Regions from separate parts of the Streptococcus sp. 20925_1_22 genome, predicted to be linked through region 3. Evidence: predicted binding sites of a transcription regulator. Region 3 holds the regulator's gene; each other region holds the start of a gene.
What was found. The regulator Rex, encoded in region 3, represses fermentation and respiration genes when NADH is low (regulators of the CRP and FNR family bind a similar motif). The targets are predictions, from matches to a motif close to TTGTGAANTANTTCACAA.

Region 1: a site for Rex is predicted at 1,246-1,263, ahead of O3621_RS04240 (class II fructose-bisphosphate aldolase). Genes of this name have one in related genera too.
Region 2: a site for Rex is predicted at 1,369-1,386, ahead of adhE (bifunctional acetaldehyde-CoA/alcohol dehydrogenase). Genes of this name have one in related genera too.
Region 4: a site for Rex is predicted at 1,577-1,594, ahead of adhP (alcohol dehydrogenase AdhP). Genes of this name have one in related genera too.

The regions. Positions count from the first base shown of each region.
Region 1 covers NZ_JAPVYE010000002.1:352,903-356,093, forward strand. Annotated here, with positions in the region: gene O3621_RS04225 (CTP synthase) at 1-419, shown strand, start outside; gene O3621_RS04230 (effector binding domain-containing protein) at 490-900, shown strand; tRNA gene O3621_RS04235 (tRNA-Leu) at 1,045-1,130, shown strand; gene O3621_RS04240 (class II fructose-bisphosphate aldolase) at 1,308-2,189, shown strand; gene O3621_RS04245 (pneumococcal-type histidine triad protein) at 2,510-3,191, shown strand, end outside.
Region 2 covers NZ_JAPVYE010000002.1:50,297-53,487, forward strand. Annotated here, with positions in the region: gene O3621_RS02725 (acyltransferase family protein) at 1-1,132, shown strand, start outside; gene adhE (bifunctional acetaldehyde-CoA/alcohol dehydrogenase) at 1,436-3,191, shown strand, end outside.
Region 3 covers NZ_JAPVYE010000003.1:54,336-57,526, forward strand. Annotated here, with positions in the region: gene radC (DNA repair protein RadC) at 1-136, shown strand, start outside; gene O3621_RS04705 (gamma-glutamyl-gamma-aminobutyrate hydrolase family protein) at 205-897, opposite strand; gene O3621_RS04710 (redox-sensing transcriptional repressor Rex) at 922-1,569, opposite strand; gene O3621_RS04715 (DUF4649 family protein) at 1,690-1,911, opposite strand; gene O3621_RS04720 (DUF1831 domain-containing protein) at 2,034-2,381, opposite strand; gene O3621_RS04725 (cysteine desulfurase family protein) at 2,383-3,191, opposite strand, start outside.
Region 4 covers NZ_JAPVYE010000007.1:22,312-25,502, forward strand. Annotated here, with positions in the region: gene O3621_RS09800 (PTS sugar transporter subunit IIB) at 1-62, opposite strand, end outside; gene adhP (alcohol dehydrogenase AdhP) at 524-1,543, opposite strand; gene O3621_RS09810 (Cof-type HAD-IIB family hydrolase) at 1,763-2,575, opposite strand; gene O3621_RS09815 (DUF1361 domain-containing protein) at 2,672-3,191, shown strand, end outside.

The DNA.
Region 1 (3,191 bases), on a different contig from region 3:
TAGCAGATGCCAACTCAGCGGAGCTCAATCCAGACACACCATTTCCGATCATTGACCTCATGCGTGATCAGATTGATGTTGAAGACTTGGGTGGAACGCTGAGGTTAGGGCTCTATCCTTCTAAGCTTAAGCCTGGCTCTAAGGCAGCAGCGGCTTACGACCATCAAGAAGTCGTGCAGCGCCGTCACCGTCATCGCTATGAGTTCAACAATGCTTTCCGCGAGCAGTTTGAGGCGGCTGGATTTATATTTTCTGGAGTTTCACCAGACAATCGCTTGGTCGAAATAGTGGAAATCCCAGAAAACAAATTCTTCGTAGCCTGTCAGTATCACCCAGAGCTTTCTAGCCGACCGAACCGACCTGAAGGTCTTTATACGGCATTTGTCACAGCAGCGGTAGAAAAGAGCCAGGAGAGATAGACTTGCTTTTTCTAGGATAAGCGATTTTTCTAGAGAAATGTTATAATGAAAAATAAAAGGAGGGAAGAAGATGTTTCTAAACATTTTAGCTAGTATTCGTACTAATAATTTTCAAGATGAGCATTGTATAGAAAAAATCCAAAAGCTCTGGAAAGAGCAGGAGCCAGCAGTGGCTGAGGCTTTTGCTGAGGGGGAGCCGGTTTATGCCGTCTATCATGACTATGCTAGTGATTACAAAGGAGACTACAGTCTCTCTATCTGCCGTTTGACAGATGGGGAAGTCTATGATTTTGACACATCCGAGCAGACCTATCAAGTATTTGAAGCGGATAAGGAAGATCCTCAAGCGATTCTTCATGCTTGGCAGAGGATTTGGCAGGCAGAAGAAACAGGTGAGCTTCATCGGGACTACACTATTGACTTTGAAAAATACGATCCCGACCAAACGGTGGCTGTCTTTGTTGCGACTCAGCAGCACTGAGTTTTCTGTGTTCCTGTCTTAGCTTCATTTTCGTTTAGATTTTCTAGATTTGTTGATTGAGTAGAAAGTTGATTTTTTGAAATAAAGTCAAAAATTTTCTTGACAAGCCTTAGCTGTCCTGTTATACTAGTAAGGTACTCAATCGCGGGGATGGCGGAATTGGCAGACGCGCAGGACTAAGGATCCTGTGACCGCTTTAGGTCGTGAGGGTTCAAGTCCCTCTCTCCGCATCAAGTAAGCTGGCTTCGGCCAGCTTTTTCATTTTGCAATAGAGATGCTTAAAAAGGCTGAGTGTCTCCCTGCAATTCTTTAAAATTTCAGGAAAAACTAGCAATTTTAGTTAAAAAGTGATAAAATAAACAATGTAAGTGGTTTAACCACAAAAAATAAGAGGAGGCCTGATAAGAATGGCAATCGTTTCAGCAGAAAAATTTGTCCAAGCAGCTCGTGACAATGGTTACGCAGTTGGTGGATTCAACACAAACAACCTTGAGTGGACTCAAGCTATCCTGCGTGCGGCAGAAGCTAAGAAAGCACCAGTGCTTATCCAAACTTCAATGGGTGCTGCTAAATACATGGGTGGTTATAAAGTTGCTCGCAACTTGATCGCTAACCTTGTAGAATCAATGGGCATCACTGTACCAGTTGCGATTCACTTGGACCATGGTCACTACGAAGATGCACTTGAGTGTATCGAAGTTGGTTACACTTCTATCATGTTTGATGGTTCACACCTTCCAGTAGAAGAAAACCTTAAATTGGCTAAGGAAGTCGTTGAAAAAGCACACGCTAAAGGTATCTCAGTAGAAGCTGAAGTTGGTACTATCGGTGGTGAAGAAGACGGTATCATCGGTAAAGGTGAATTGGCTCCAATCGAAGATGCTAAAGCAATGGTTGAAACTGGAATCGACTTCTTGGCAGCTGGTATCGGTAACATCCACGGTCCATACCCAGCAAACTGGGAAGGTCTTGATCTTGACCACTTGAAGAAATTGACAGAAGCTCTTCCAGGCTTCCCAATCGTATTGCACGGTGGTTCAGGTATTCCTGATGACCAAATCCAAGCAGCTATCAAACTTGGTGTTGCGAAAGTTAACGTTAACACTGAATGCCAAATCGCATTCGCTAACGCAACTCGTGCATTTGCTCGCGACTACGAAGCAAACGAAGCAGAATACGACAAGAAGAAACTCTTCGACCCTCGTAAATTCTTGGCTAATGGTGTAAAAGCTATCCAAGCATCAGTTGAAGAACGTATCGATGTATTCGGTTCAGAAGGTAAAGCTTAAAAAGTTTGATATATTTTTAAAAAAGTTTATCCGAAAGGATAAGCTTTTTTTGTATTATGACAATTGGACAAATAAAGAACAAATAATATTTTTCTTACAATCTAATAAAAAAATCTTGACAGAATAGATGATGAGGAGTAAAATATTAACCAGTTAATTAACTAGTTAACGAGTTAAATAAGTTGTTAAAAATTGAGTTTCTGCTATATTTTATAGAAAAAAATATTTAGATGATTTCTTTGGGGGTATATTATGAGTTAATTGTAAATTGTGATAAGTTTTAGCGAATTCTGTATAATCAAAAAAGAAAGTGATATTCAATGGAAAAAAAGAAGAAATACTTAACAGGAATTGTTGTCATTGCTACTGTGGGTCTTTTTGCTCATCAGCTAGGTTATTATCAGGCAAACAGTTCGATTAAAAAATCCAATCGAGTTAGCTATATTGATGGTAAGCAAGCTGTTCAAAAGTCTGAGGAGTTAACGCCTGACGAAGTAAGCAAAAAAGAGGGGATTAACGCGGAGCAGATTGTTATCAAAATTACTGATCAGGGTTATGTCACTTCTCATGGTGATCACTATCATTATTATAATGGGAAAGTTCCATATGATGCTATTTTCAGCGAAGATCTTTTGATGAAAGATCCCAACTATCAACTTAGGACTGAGGATATTGTCAATGAAGTCAAGGGTGGATATGTTATCAAGGTTAATGGCCAATATTATGTTTATCTGAAAGATATAGCTCGCGCGGATAATATTCGCAGTAAGGAAGAGATTAATCGTCAAAAGCAGGAACATGGTCATAATGTTACGAAAATAAGCAATGAAGTAGCAGCAGCTAGAGCTCAAGGCCGTTATACAACAGATGATGGCTATGTTTTTAATGCTTCAGACATTATTGAGGATACGGGAGATGCGTATATTGTACCTCATGGTGATCATTTTCACTATATCCCAAAGAGTGATTTGTCGCCTAGTGAGCTAGCTGCAGCTCAAGCTT
Region 2 (3,191 bases), on a different contig from region 3:
TAAGATGCTGGAGCAAAAGCTGGCTCTCAAGCAAGTGCTAGGAATTATGGGGAGCAGCGCAGCTATTTTGCTTTTGCTCAGCTTCCTGCTTAAGTTTGACAACCTTTGGACCTACCTGGTAGGATTCTTGATTTCGACTACCTTGGCCTGTCTGATGATTTTGGCAGCTAGGATGTTGCATGACAAGCTCCCTGATGTGAAGGAGCCTAGTGTTATCAACTTTATCGCAGATACCAGCTATGGAGTTTATCTCTTCCACTGGCCATTCTATATTATCTTCACCCAGCTGATGAGTAACGGCTTGGCTGTTCTCTTGACGACGCTGCTGTCTCTTACTTTTGCAGCTTTGTCTTTCTACATCTTGGAGCCAACTCTTGCTGGTCGCCAGCCAGTTATCATGGGAACCAAGATGGACCTATCGTCTCTTACCAGACCAATTTTTTACAGTATGATTCCACTGACTTTAATCATGTTCTTTATCTCGGTGACAGCACCAAAGGTAGGAGCTTTTGAGGAAAGTTTGATTGTCAACGCTCTGAATCAAGCAGACACTAAGATGCAGACAACTCGCAGTCAGGTTGATCAGTCCAAGGCGACTGAGTACAATGTGGCGGACGGGATTACTATGATTGGCGACTCGGTTGCCCTGCGCTCTAGCGATCAATTGCAGCAGATCTTGCCAGGAATCGAGCTAGACACTGTCGTTAGTCGCAGTCTGAGCACAGGCTTGGAGGTCTATAAGACAGATATTGCTAATAGAGTGCTGAAGAAGCAGGTTGTCCTGGCTCTTGGAACCAATTCGTCCGGTTACTCGAATGAACTTTTGGATGAGTATGTTTCCAGCCTGCCTAAGGGGCATCAGCTGATTCTCGTGACCCCTTATGACGGTCGCTCAGAGGGCGGTATTTTAGCCCAGCAGCGGGAGTATGAGCTGGAATTAGCCAAGAAGTACGACTATGTATTTGTGGCTGACTGGCATCAAACTGCTATCGAAAATCCGCAGATTTGGGAAGGGACAGACTATGTCCACTTTGGCTCGAACTCAGAGTCCATCATTGAGGGAGGAACTCTCTATGCCAATACCATTAAGCAAGCCATAGATGAAGCAAATTCTGGCAATGTGAAACCATAAATAATCAGCTCGGTTCATCCGAGCTTTTTATATCTAAACAAAGAAAGCGCTTTCATATATTATGTGAAAACAAAAGTATGTGAAATCTATAAAAATTAAAAAAGTTTTTCACAAAATAGACAAAAATAATCTGGCAAATCAGCGCTTATTGTATGGCATTCACAAAATAACAGGAAAAAGTTTGTGAATGTTAAGTGAAAGTGTTTACAAAAAACATTAAATAGGTTATAATTAAATTGTGAAATATTTAACAAAGGTTAGTGTTCTTCGTCTAACCTAAGGCAAAACCATTGGAGGAATAGAATGGCTGAAAAGAAGAAAACGGTAGAACAAGAAGACAAGGCTTTGGCAGCGCAAAAGCATGTCGATGAATTGGTGCAAAAAGGTCTGGTTGCACTAGAGGAAATGAGAAAGCTGAATCAGGAACAGGTGGACTACATTGTAGCCAAGGCCTCTGTAGCAGCTTTGGATGCTCACGGTGAGTTGGCTCTGCACGCTTATGAAGAAACAGGTCGCGGAGTTTTTGAGGATAAGGCAACTAAAAACCTTTTCGCCTGTGAACACGTTGTGAATAACATGCGCCATACAAAGACTGTTGGCGTTATTGAGGAAGATGATGTAACTGGTTTGACCCTGATTGCGGAGCCAGTGGGTGTTGTCTGCGGTATCACACCGACTACCAACCCGACTTCAACAGCAATTTTCAAATCTTTGATTTCCTTGAAGACTCGTAATCCGATCATCTTTGCTTTCCACCCATCTGCTCAAGAATCATCTGCTCATGCAGCGCAAATCGTGCGTGATGCAGCGATTGCAGCAGGTGCGCCTGAAAACTGTGTGCAGTGGATTACAGCGCCATCGATGGAAGCAACTTCTGCCCTTATGAACCATGAAGGGATTGCAACAATCCTTGCGACAGGTGGTAACGCAATGGTGAAGGCAGCTTACTCATGTGGTAAGCCAGCTCTTGGGGTTGGTGCCGGAAACGTACCAGCTTATGTGGAAAAATCCGCGAATATCCGTCAAGCAGCGCATGATATCGTTATGTCTAAGTCCTTTGACAATGGTATGGTCTGTGCCTCTGAGCAAGCGGTTATCATTGACAAGGAAGTTTATGATGAATTTGTAGCAGAGTTCAAATCTTATCATACTTACTTTGTAAATAAGAAAGAAAAAGCTCTGTTGGAAGAATTCTGCTTCGGTGCTAAGGCAAATAGCAAGAACTGTGCTGGTGCTAAGCTCAATCCGGATATCGTTGGTAAGCCAGCTACTTGGATTGCAGAGCAAGCAGGTTTCAGCGTGCCAGAAGATACGAATATCTTGGCTGCAGAGTGTAAAGAAGTTGGTGAAAAAGAGCCATTGACACGTGAAAAATTGTCACCTGTCATTGCTGTGCTCAAGTCTGAATCCCGTGAAGACGGTGTTGAAAAAGCCCGTCAAATGGTAGAATTCCATGGTCTTGGTCATTCAGCTGCTATCCATACAGCGGACGAAGAGTTGACCAAGGAATTTGGTAAGGCTGTCCGTGCTATCCGTGTTATTTGCAACTCACCTTCTACTTTCGGCGGTATCGGGGATGTTTATAATGCCTTCCTGCCATCACTGACTCTGGGCTGTGGATCTTATGGTCGCAACTCAGTTGGTGATAACGTTAGTGCTGTGAATCTCTTGAACATCAAAAAAGTAGGAAGACGTAGAAATAATATGCAATGGATGAAACTCCCTTCAAAAACTTACTTCGAGCGTGACTCTATCCAATATCTGCAAAAATGTCGCGATGTGGAACGTGTCATGATCGTAACAGACCATGCTATGGTAGAGCTTGGTTTCCTAGATCGTATCATCGAACAACTTGATCTTCGTCGGAATAAGGTTGTTTACCAAATCTTTGCAGACGTAGAGCCAGATCCAGATATCACAACAGTTGAACGTGGTACAGAGATTATGCGTACCTTCAAACCTGATACAATCATCGCGCTTGGTGGTGGTTCGCCAATGGACGCAGCTAAAGTAATGTGGCTCTTCTATGAGCAACCAGAAGTGGACTTCCGTGACCTTG
Region 3 (3,191 bases):
CCCTAGCAGAAACGATGATGAAGTGACCCAGCATATGAAAGAAGCTTGTGAGATGATGGGCTTGGTTCTTTTAGATCATTTGATTGTGTCCAAGTCCAACTACTATAGCTACCGAGAGGAGACAGATATGATATAATTTGATTTACTTGAATATAAAAAACTTCTATTCGTGTTGAAAAGAGGTTTTTCTAGGAATAGAGGATTTTAAAGAATATTGACAACATAATCAAACAGAGCTAAGTCTCCTTCTCTGGAGCCAAACAAGAACTCTGGGTGCCATTGGACGCCAAGGAAAGGACTGCCGTCAGTAGAAGTGATGGCTTCAATAATCTTATCGCGCGGATCATAGGCGATGACTTCTAGTCCGGCCGCTAAATCCTTGATACTTTGATGATGGAAAGAGTTGATTTCAGATGCAGGGCCATAGATTTCGTGCAGAATAGAGCCGTTCTTGGTCACCATGCTTTGAGTTGTGTACTCAGCAGAGCTGTCTTGCCAATGATCTTCAATGTCTTGATGAAGAGTACCACCCAGTGCGACATTATAAAGTTGGGTTCCGCGGCAGACAGTGAAGATTGGTTTATTTTGACGGCGGGCTTCCTTGATTAAAGCTAATTCAAAAATGTCCCGTTTGAGTAGATAATCATTGCTGTCAATGGCTTTTTCTTCTCCATAGAACTGGGGACATACATTCTGACCGCCTGTGATGATTAATTTGTCAACAATGGAAACATACTGTTTTGCCATTTCTTCATCACCAATTGGCAAAATCATTGGAATTCCGCCAACTTCTTTAACTCCCTCAACGAATCCTGTCGCCGTATAGCTCATATGGATGAAGTGATCGTCTGGGATTTCTCTTTCATTTCCGGTTATTCCAATAATTGGTTTACTCATTGAGTGTTAAATACCTCTTTCAAATTAATGTTCATTTTTTCTCATGAAGTAGAGCAGAGTCTGCAGTTCGCTAGTCAGGTCAACATACTGAACGACCACGTCCTTAGGTAGGGATAGATTTACTGGTGAAAAGCAGAGAATGCCCTTGACACCAGCCTGAACTAAGATTGATGCAACTTCTTGAGCTTTTACGCTAGGTACAGTTAGGATGGCAGTTTGCACATTTCCTGACTGTATTTTTTCTTTGATTTGGGAAATTCCATAGATAGGAATCCCATCGCTGGTTGTGCTGCCAACTTCTGGATGGTCATCTATGTCAAAAGCCATTACAACCTTCATTTTATTGCGCTCATGAAAACGATAGTGTAGCAGAGCACGTCCCATATTACCAACGCCAACAATCATGACATTGGTAATAGCATTGTCGTTTAAGAGGTCAGCAAAAAAGTTCATCAATTTCTTGACATCATAACCAAATCCTCTGCGGCCAAGTTCACCGAAATAAGAAAAATCTCGTCTGACGGTAGCAGAGTCAATACCAATGGCTTCTGCAATTTGCTTGGAGTTTGCTTTTTCAATCTTCTCAGCATTAAACCGTTTAAAAATACGATAGTAGAGCGACAGTCTCTTAGCAGTTGCTCGGGGAATTGTAGTATTTTTTTCAGTTTTCACAAAATCACAACCTTTCTAATTCTATTTTATAGGAAGTTTGTGAAAAAATCAACTAATTAAGGATGTTTGATTTATAAAAAAGAAAATTAGTAATTGCTGGGAATAGTAGCGTTGAAAAACTTAGTCCTGGTAGGGAGTCAAGTCTAACTGGTACATCTGGCGATACAAGTCCCCAATTAGCCCTGTAAAAGGCAGTTGGTGCTCATTGTAAGTTATGGAAAGTACTTTGAGAGAGTCAGGAACTGTGACGCAGCCAGAGAAGGCTAGAAGAAATTCGTCGAAGTCTTCATAGGTAAGTGTTCGTTTCACCTTATATGAGTCCAAATAGGTCAGTTCAACCATCGTTAATCCTTTCTTTGAGTTCGATTAGTCATTTGATATTTTCAAGCGTTCTAAGTAGGAGTCAAGCTTGTTTGGTCTTTTAAAGAGTCTAAACCAAAAAAGCAAAATTGCGAGAATCTTGCTTATTGTGGTGTCTTTTCAAAAATATTTCTTTCAACCAAGCTATCCATCAAGAAATAAAATTTTTGCTGGATAATGTGATTGTCTTCTGATTTGAAAATATTGACCAAGCGCAGGCCTGATTTTTCAGTGATGTTGATTTTGAAACCATTTAAATCTTTATTGACAATTATTTTCAGCAGAAAACCATTTCCGCTGTTGGGAACAGATTCCAGCAGACGAGAGAGTTCGTAGTTGCCAACCTTGCTTTCAGCGAATGTATTGTCGCGCAAGGTAAATTTCTTGACATTTGGGTGAAGTGAATAGGTATATTCACAGTTTGCTAAGCTAACAGATGTTTGAAAGGCCATCTTATCCTCCTAAAATTTCTTTTAATTTCTTTGTAAATGATTGAATCTCTTGCAGAGTCGTCTGGTCCGAAGTACTGATCCGAATGGACTCATACAAGCGGTTGGAATCCTTGCCATACATAGCTTGCAAGACATGACTGGGTTGTATAGCTCCGGCCGTGCAGGCTGAGCCTGTTGAAATGGAAAAGCCATTTAAATCCATTTGAAGTAGAAGCAGGTCATTTTTTTGATTGGGAAATCCCAAATTGATGACGTAAGGCAAGCTGGGCTGACTTTCATTTAAGTAAAAGTCAATGTCCGATAAGTCAGCAAGTAAGCTGTTTTTTAAGTCTTGCGCATGCTCTAGATTTCCCTCTAGATGTTCCATGCTCTCTGACAGAGCCGCCGCCATGCCTGTGATAGAGATTAGATTTTCAGTTCCAGCCCGGTGCTTTTCTTCCTGGTCACCACCGTGCATGAAATTGTCAAAATCCATCTTCTTGGCATAAAGGAAGCCAACACCTTTGGGACCATGAAACTTATGCGCTGAAGCAGATAGAAAGTCAATCCCTAGCTCGTCTGGGTAGATGGGAAGTTTACCAATTGCTTGAACGGCATCAACGTGAAAAGCAGCAGGATGTTCTTGCAGTAATTCACCAATTTCCTTAATAGGAAGGACAGCACCCGTCTCGTTATTAACCGCCATGACGGACACAAGAATAGTGTCAGGTCTAAGTGCCTTTTTAATATCCTCCGCTCGAATCTGACCATCCACCGGCTGAACAAAAGTAGCTTCAAAGCCGAATTTGTCTACTAAGTACTCCACCACTT
Region 4 (3,191 bases), on a different contig from region 3:
CCTGATTGATGAATACCAGCAGCAAATTCACCGTGGCTAGCAATAATGATTCCGATACTCATTATTGACATTCCTCCTTATAAAATGTTTGACTTAAGTTTTAAGAAAACTTTAAGGCAAGTTTATTATAAAACGTTTTCATGAAAAATGCAAGCGTTTGTTCCTAAAAACGACTTTTTCTTTCAAAAATGTCAGTATTTGCTGCACCCCTGATAAATATAGGTATAAGCAAACCTTGGCTATAGAAATGTTTTAATAAATTAGGAAAACAGAAAATAAAACAGATTAATATATGAAAAAACGTTGAAATAATATGAAAGAGACTTTTGAAATGACAGAAGAGAATTTTGTTTGAGAAAGTGTTTATTTATCAAAAAAGAAAGAGGAGGGCCAAAGACAAAAAATCGCATCTTATGTCTTTAGTCTCCCTCTGTAATGGCAAAAGTTTCTAAATAATATCAAGCCTGTCTATCATAAGTTTCCAAAAGTTTGGTAAATGTTGGGATTGACATGCTTTAAAGCATTAGTGTGTGAAGTCAAGTACCATACGTCCCTGAATGGTACCCGCTTCCATTTCGTCAAAGACATCCACTGCATCTGAAACAGGGCGCTTTTGAACGACAGGAACCACTAATCCTTCAGCACCAAACTGGAAGGCTTCTTCCAAGTCCTTGCGAGTACCAACGAGGGAACCGATGACTTGGATACCATCTAAAACGGTTTTGACAATGCTGAGATCCATCATTTCAGATGGTAATCCAACGGCAATTACCCGACCGCCAGCACGAATAGAATCAACAGCTTGGTTGAAGGCAACTTTAGAAACAGCTGTTACTACTGCAGAATGCGCACCGCCAGTTTTTTCTTGGATAAGAGCAGCAACATCTTCAACTTCATGGCCGTTGATGACGATATCAGCACCAACTTCTTTGGCCAAAGCTAGCTTATCATTGTTGATATCAACAGCGACAACATGGGCATTAAAGACTTTCTTGGCATATTGAACCGCTAGGTTACCCAATCCACCTGCTCCAAAGATTACTGTCCATTGGCCTGGCTGCAGCTGGGCTTCTTTGATAGCCTTATAGGTAGTTACGCCTGCACAAGTGATAGAAGAAGCTTGTGCAGGATCGAGTCCTTCAGGGACTTTGACAGCGTAGTCTGCAGTTACGATACATTGCTCTGCCATCCCACCGTCAACAGAATAACCAGCATTTTTTACTGTACGGCAAAGGGTTTCGCGGCCAGTTGTACAGTATTCACAAGCGCCGCAGCCTTCAAAGAACCAAGCGACACTGACGCGGTCTCCGACTTTGAGACTTTTTACATCTGGAGCGATTTCTTTGACAATACCAATACCTTCGTGTCCAAGAACGCGACCTGGCACCTTGCCAAAGTCACCATGTGCGACGTGCAAATCAGTATGGCAGACACCACAGTATTCGATATCAACGAGAGCTTCCCCTGTTTCAAGAGGACGCATTTCTTTATTTTCGATGAGTTGGACAGCGGTTCCTTCTGGATTTACAACGACTGCTTTCATAAGTAGTTTCCTCCTGTTATTTAGTTTTTGATTATGTTAATTATATCACAAACTCAAACAAATAGCAAACGCTTACAAAACTAAGCGTGAATTCACTCAAATATTCTGACATAGCTGATAAGGCCCTATTTTTAAAGCTTTTTGAACCTGATAGAGGTCGTGAGAAGACAAAAAAGAAAAAGACAAACTCTCGAACAGAGTTTGCCTAATTGTCTAGTTTTATAAAAAGAGTTTGTTGAGCTCGTGGGCAACGCCATCTTGGTCATTGGTCAAAGACAATTGCTGGTCGGCGTATGGAAGAAGGTCGGTATTGGCATTTTTCATGGCATAGCCAGTGCCAGCAAAGGACAGCATCTCAGTATCATTTTGCTCATCTCCAAAGGCAATCAGATTTTTACGGTCTACATGGAGAACATTAAGCAGGTACTGAAGGGCAAAGGCCTTATTGACACCTTTGGGAGCACACTCGAGGATGTTGAGTGGGCCGCCCCAAGAGTTGATAGAAAGTTCATGCTGGTAAAAAGCATTCATTTCCTCTGCCAGAGCATATTTGTCAGATGCTCGCGTCTGCAAGAGAATGGCGTTAGGATTCTCCGTTACCAGATTAGCTTGAAACTGGTTTTCTGGCTTGAAAGCATCGATGCCAAATAGCTTAGGATCAGCAATTTCTTCATTGGGATTGGTGATGTAGAACTTATTGCGGTATTCGCCAGCAATGAAATCCGCTTCAATCTCATCCCTGCGCTTAACCATATCCAGTAGAAAGGACTTATCCAGCGTCAGCGATTTTTCAAAGTCCCATTTCTTTTCTGGAATATGAGTCAAAGAGCCATTGAAGTTGATCATGGGCGTATTGAGCTCTAATTCTTTATAATATTTCAAAGCCATGCGGTAGGGCCGGCCTGTTGTGATAATAACCTTATGGCCCTTTTGAGAAATTTTTTTGATGGTTTCTTTGGTGAAATCAGACAGATTGCTATTAGAGTCCAGCAAGGTTCCGTCCAAGTCCACAGCGATTACTTTTTTTGTCATGTGAGTCTCTTTTCAGTGATAATACAGACTATTATAACAGAATTCAGTGTAAATAACACGACTTATGTTATAATGGTGCTCTAATCAGTCACAATTATGACACACCGAGGAGGAGCTTTTCGTATGCGTAAACCGATCATGATTCATGCTCTTTTTCTGATGATTGCCTTTTTTATCTATATACAATCTCTAAATGGCGGTCCTACCTATCTCATCTGGAATATGACCTTGGCCTTAATCAGCTATGATGCTGCTGTATTGACGCTTTTATTCAAGAAACAGAAGTGGATCTATCCTCTTCTTTTCCTGTTGTGGTTGCTTTTCTTCCCCAACACTTTCTATATGATTACTGATTTGATTCATATGACTTGGGTAGCAGATGTTCTGAGTAAGCCAAGTGTTTTTCTGCTCTTTTTAGCTTTTGTTTCCAGTATTTTATTCGGGATTTTCTGTGGTATGGAGAGCTGGTATGTCATCAAGGAGCGTTGGAAGCTTAACTGGTATTTGGATCTATTGCTGACGGCAGCTCTGTCGGCTGTGTCCAGTCTGGCTATCTACATAGGACGTTATGATCGCCTCAATAGCTGGGATTTATTACTTCATCCACAGCTGGTTC